2 linked regions of the Enteractinococcus fodinae genome follow. The protein of the gene in region 1 interacts with the protein of each later gene in a pairwise test. Links are inferred from orthologs where the notes say so. Each region holds a gene or a part of one and is shown on either strand. Other genes may lie near its edges.

The links. Proteins that work in one complex are often made in the same cells at the same time.
Region 2: the proteins of eno (region 1) and rpe interact in binary tests that used the Escherichia coli proteins (3 or more experiments, as listed by UniProt). The link is inferred for Enteractinococcus fodinae from one-to-one orthologs.

What each region holds. Positions count from the first base shown.
Region 1 is NZ_JAVDYJ010000001.1:2,012,582-2,015,605, forward strand. The notes cover bases 50-2,999. They hold eno (phosphopyruvate hydratase), read right to left. Parts: upstream 2,190-2,999; coding sequence 909-2,189; downstream 50-908. Other genes in these bases: J2S62_RS09340 (septum formation initiator family protein), read right to left, coding at 50-708; J2S62_RS09350 (citrate:proton symporter), read right to left, coding at 2,329-2,999. Also shown: more of J2S62_RS09340, read right to left, coding at 4-49; more of J2S62_RS09350, read right to left, coding at 3,000-3,024. UniProt on the Escherichia coli protein: Catalyzes the reversible conversion of 2-phosphoglycerate (2-PG) into phosphoenolpyruvate (PEP). It is essential for the degradation of carbohydrates via glycolysis.
Region 2 is NZ_JAVDYJ010000001.1:1,404,114-1,406,943, forward strand. What follows is about bases 62-2,817. They hold rpe (ribulose-phosphate 3-epimerase), read left to right. Parts: upstream 62-989; coding sequence 990-1,646; downstream 1,647-2,817. Other genes in these bases: J2S62_RS06615 (RsmB/NOP family class I SAM-dependent RNA methyltransferase), read left to right, coding at 62-945; pnuC (nicotinamide riboside transporter PnuC), read left to right, coding at 1,662-2,390; J2S62_RS06630 (phosphoribosyl-ATP diphosphatase), read left to right, coding at 2,452-2,715; hisG (ATP phosphoribosyltransferase), read left to right, coding at 2,736-2,817. Outside these bases: more of J2S62_RS06615, read left to right, coding at 1-61; more of hisG, read left to right, coding at 2,818-2,830. UniProt on the Escherichia coli protein: Catalyzes the reversible epimerization of D-ribulose 5-phosphate to D-xylulose 5-phosphate.

The sequences.
Region 1 (3,024 bases):
TTCCTATTCCTGACCGGAGTGTAGTACTGAGCCCCACAGGCGATCTGCCCAGCCCATTTCGATGTCTTCATCGACGGTGGCGACGTTAGGTTCTGGTTCGGTGGGTGCTTCTTCGTCGCCGATCACCAGGTATTTTCGTTCACCGGGCATCACCATGTTAAACCGTTCCCGAGCCTGCTGCTGCACAAAGGCCGGATCTTCCCAGCGTTCCAACTGCGTTTGCAGTTCTTGTTCGCGCTGTTGTTCTTGCGCTAGCTGCTGGCGGGCCTGGGTGATATCGGCTTGTTGCTCAAGTAGTAACTGCAGTGGTTGTGCCATGATCAGCGCTGCGATAAATAACACCGCTAGCAGCGCGACGGTGCGACCAGAAAATTGGCGGGCCGGTTGCGGGTCGTTTTCAAAGCTGGTGGCGCGTTCGGCGCGCTCCCAGATATCCCGATCGATCCGCTTAGATTTCGGCTCTTTTGGGTTCTTTTGTGCTTTCTTCGCGGTCTCGAGGAGTCGCTCTCGCATTTTTGAGCGCGGCGCTGGTGCAACGTCTTCTTCTGCCGGGTCGGGCTCTTCGGCCTGATGCTTGGCAGCTTGGGATTTTCGGGTGCTTTGACGCGAGATTTTGGTGACGGGTGCCGGGTCATCGAGGATGATCGCGTCGTCGTCCTCGTGTTCCGCTTCAACGGGGGCAGTATCGGGCTGAACGCTTTTGGGCATACGGGGTTTCTTCGGCACCGTGGTGTCACCTCCCGGGTGGCTAGCTCTTGGTCTGTCTAGTGTACTGGCCGGACAGCTGTCATGGGCCATCGCCAACACGGTAGAGCTGCGAATTGTCAGATAATCCCCAGGTTTACACGTTTTCTCTTGACACGTAAACACCGCGGCCGAACTCGGCCGCGGTGTTAGTTCGCGTGGCCTTAGCGTGCCAGGCGTGGGAAGGCTGCCGCGCCAGCGTAGCGGGCGCTGTCGTGCAGTTCTTCTTCAATGCGCAGCAACTGGTTGTACTTAGCAACCCGGTCGGATCGTGCTGGTGCACCCGTCTTGATCTGACCGGCGTTGGTGGCCACCGCCAGGTCGGCGATGAAGGTGTCTTCGGTTTCACCCGAGCGGTGCGAGATGACACACGCAAAGGTGTTGGTCTGTGCCAGGCGAATGGTTTCGAAGGTTTCGGTGATGGTACCGATCTGGTTGACCTTAACCAGTACCGAGTTGCCGGCTTGTTCTTCGATACCGCGCTGCAGACGCTCAACGTTGGTCACGTACAGGTCATCGCCGACCAGCTGGACGGTATCACCAAGACGAGCGGTTAGGTCGGTCCAGCCGGCCCAGTCCTGTTCATCCAGGGGATCTTCGATCGAGATGATTGGGAAATCTGCCACCAGTTGAGCGTAGTAGTCAATCATGGCGGCAGCGTCGCGCTGTTCGCCTTCAAACGTGTAGGAGCCGTCGTTGTAGAATTCGGAAGACGCAACATCCAGACCCAGTGCGATTTGGTCGCCTACGGTGTAGCCGGCTTTTTCGATGGCTTCCACGATGACTTCCAGCGCCTGGCGGTTGGATTCTAGATCCGGCGCGAAACCGCCTTCGTCGCCCAGTCCGGTGCCCAGGCCTTTTTCTTGCAGGACGGCTTTAAGGTTGTGGTAAACCTCGGTCCCCCAGCGCAGCGCTTCGGCGAACGTCGAGGCACCAATTGGCAAGACCATGAATTCTTGAATGTCGACGTTGGTGTCGGCGTGAGCGCCACCGTTGAGAATATTCATCATTGGAACCGGCAGGATGTGCGCGTTGGACCCGCCTAGGTACTTGAACAGGGGCTGATCCGAGGAGGCTGCCCCGGCGTTGGCCACGGCCATGGAGACACCCAAAATGGCGTTGGCGCCGAGTTTGGATTTGTTCTCGGTGCCGTCGAGGTCCAGCAGCATCTGATCAACATCACGCTGGGAGGTTGCATCGACGCCGTAAAGTACATCCGCGATTTCCTCGTTGACGGCATCGATCGCGCCGGTCACGCCTTTGCCCAGGTAGCGGTCTTTGTCGCCATCGCGGCGTTCGACTGCTTCGAATTCTCCGGTTGAGGCACCCGATGGGACGGCTGCGCGTCCCAGTGAGCCATCAGTTAGCAGCACTTCAACTTCAACGGTTGGGTTGCCGCGAGAGTCCAAAATTTCACGAGCATGAATGGCGTCGATAAATGCCATGAGTGCAATCTCCTTGGAAGAATGTATGGTCACCGGTGAGGTGACTGTGACAAACAGTCACGCCCTAGTCTAACGACCAGCGGGTGCCATCGAGACAAATCCTTCTATGATGGCACCCACGCTTCAAGGTGGGGTTGGGTTACACTTCCACGATGCCGAACAGGATCGCGACCAACAACAGCGCGATACTAAAGCCCCACATAATGAGGAACGAATACCGGATGTGTTTACCAATGTCGGCTTCTGCCAGCCCCAGGGCCAACCAGAGGGCGGGTGCAAATGGGCTGACGAAGGTACCGATGACGTTTCCGATCACCAGTGCGTAGGCCGTGGAAGTGGCCGCCACTCCGAACTGGCTCGCGGTTGCTTCAACCAGTGGCAGCACGGAGAAGTAGTAGGCGTCGGTGGAGGTGAGCATGTCCAACGGAACACCGAGCACGCCGACGATCACGTGCAAGTACTGGCCCACGCCTTCCGGGATGACTTGCAGCAGAGACAACGCAATACTTTCGAGCATGCCCGACTGGTTGAGCACACCCAAGAACACCGCAGCAGCGATAATGACGGCGGCCATCATCAAGGCGTTGGGAGCGTGGGCTTTCATGCGGTCAATTTGTAGCTTGGCAGAGTTAAAGTTCAGTGGCAGCAGGACGGCCACGCCTAAGACGAAGCTCAGCGCTGGGTTCAGCCAACCGGCGAGCATGGTGGCCAGCACGGCGATCACGACCACGACGGTGAGCCAGTAAATAATGCGGTGGGAATTAATTTTACCTTCGAGGTCTTTGCGTTCTTCGGCCTGGCGTGCGGTGAAGTCATCGGCGATCTTTCGCACATC
Region 2 (2,830 bases), 610 kb from region 1 along the record:
CCACCATGGATCCTGCGGGCGGTCAAACAATCCCTGGTGACCAACGGCCGCAACGTAGAGGATTTCCGCTCGGTGTTGGAAGCCAATAACAGTGCGCCAGAACTCAACCTCATCGCCCTGCCTGGCATCGGTGACCTTGAGCCCGTCCTAGAATACGGCGCCGAAGCGTCCCCGCTAGCTCCAGATGCCGCGGTCTATTCCGGCGGAGATGCCGGCCGGATCCCCGGGGTCGCAGACGGCACGGTGCGCGTGCAAGATATCGGCTCGCAACTCACAGCCAGGGCGCTGGTTGGCGCCCGGGACGTTACCGCAGGTGAAGCCTGGTTAGACATGGCCGCCGGACCCGGTGGCAAGGCTGCGGTACTAGCCGCTCTAGCCCAAGCCCACGGCGCCACGTTACAAGCCAATGATGTCTCCGAGCACCGCACTAAACTCGTGACACAAGCGTTACGCGTTGTCAACGAGGATGTTTGGACCACGAGTGTGGCAGACGGTACCGCCTTGGCTGCGGATCCGGCCAACGCGCAACGATTCGACCGCATCTTATTGGACGCACCATGTACGGGTCTGGGAGCGCTGCGTCGTCGTCCCGAATCGCGGTGGCGGCGAACTCCCCAGGACCTGGCCACCCTGACCCAGCTGCAATCTCAATTGCTCGACGCGGCACTTGCCATGCTCAAGCCTGGCGGCTTGTTGGCTTATGTGACCTGTTCGCCACATATCGCCGAGACCACCCTGCAGGTCAATGATTTACTCAAACGCCAGCCTGACGTCACGCTGTTGGACTCTGCCTCGGCGCTACAACAGGTCGCTCACCAGGATGACGATGGTTCGGTATTAGCTCGCGAGTCCATTACCGCTGGCGACACCGATGCCAATACCGCCCAACTGTGGCCTGATCTGCATCGCACCGATGCCATGTTCTTCGCGCTTCTAACCCGCTAAACCACCACCTTGAGACACCCCCGAGGAGCTCGCCTGTGACCGGCATGCACATCCACCCGTCAATCCTTTCTGCAGATTTCGCCCGCCTAGCCGAAGAGATCGCCCGCGTCGACAACTCTGATGCGATCCATGTCGATGTCATGGATAACCATTTCGTTCCCAACCTGACCATGGGTGTTCCCGTTGTCAAAGCCATCCGCGCCGCCACCGAAAAGCCACTGGATATTCACCTGATGATCGAAGACGCCGACCGGTGGGCACCCGACTACGCAGATCTGGGTGCCGAATCGGTGACCTTCCACGTCGAAGCGTCAGGGGCCCCAATTCGGCTGGCACGTGAGCTACGAGCCCGAGGCTCCAAAGCGGCCATGGCGCTGAAACCAGCTACCCCGATTGAGCCATACATGGATATGCTCACCGAACTGGACATGGTGTTGTTGATGACCGTGGAACCAGGATTTGGCGGCCAATCCTTCCTCGACGTCGTCCTGCCGAAAATACGCCGGGCACGTCAAGCTATCGAAGATGCTGGAGTGCCCATCGCGTTACAGGTCGACGGGGGAGTGGCCCCCGATACGATCGAACGCGCCGCCGAAGCCGGCGCGAACGTCTTCGTCGCTGGCTCAGCCGTCTATTCCGCAGACGATCCAGCTCAAGCCATTGACGATTTGCGTGCTCTGGCACGTGACGCGCAAAGCTAACCGAGGGAGAACACCATGCAGTGGCTTCTTGACCTGTTCAATTGGACCATCCCGGTTGCTGGCGGTGGGCTACTCATGCGAGAAGTCTTCGGCAATGTCTTCGGTCTGGCATCTGCGCTGGGTGGGATGCGCCGCAAAGTCTGGGCGTGGCCGGTTGGCATCATTGGCAACGTCACACTGCTGACCGTCTTTCTTGGCAGTCTGTTTGGCGGAGCCGATACCGCAAACCTCCTAGGCCAGGCCGGTCGCCAGATCATGTTTATCGCCGTGTCGATCTATGGCTGGCGCCAATGGAGACAGGCCAAAACCCAACGATCAACCTCCGGTCAGGAAACAGCCATTGTGCCTCAGTGGGCCTCCTGGACGGTCCGGATCCGGTTAGTCGTGATCCTCATCGGCGGGACCATCCTGCTCACCCCGCTGTTCCGTGTCTTGGGTTCCTTTGAACCGGTCTGGGCAGATGCCTGGACTTTCGTCGGGTCATTGTTGGCAACCTACGGCATGGCCAAAGGCTGGGTCGAATTCTGGCTTATCTGGGTGGCCGTGGATATCGTCGGCGTGCCACTGCTCTTTTCTGCCGGCTACTATGCCTCAGCGTTTATGTATTTGTTTTACGGGGTCTTTACGCTGGTCGGCTTTTTCGTCTGGGCACGGGCCCGTAACCGCGAAAAACCAGCCGTGGAAACCCTGATGCCGGATCCGACAATCCAAGAAGTATCTGAGACCGGACAGAAAGCGACATAAAAATTCGTCATTTAGTGCGCCCTTGTCAACGCAAGCACACAGAAACCACTACGCTAGTACTGTGAAAACCTTCGAAGAACTCTTTGCCGAACTGACTGAAAAAGCGCGCACGCGCCCGGAAGGCTCCGGGACGGTCCACCAACTCGACGCAGGGGTGCATGCGATCGGCAAGAAAGTCGTCGAAGAAGCTGCCGAAGTCTGGATGGCGGCACGTTATGAAACCAATGACGAAACAGCAGAGGAAATTTCCCAACTGCTCTACCACCTCCAAGTCATGATGCTGGCAAAAGGTATCTCCTTGGACGACGTCTACAAACACCTTTAACGAGGAGAATCGAAGGCATAATGTTGCGCATTGCTGTGCCCAACAAGGGCTCGTTGTCTGATGCGGCTCGTGAGACACTCATCGAAGCTGGCTACCGGCAACGTCGAGATTCCAA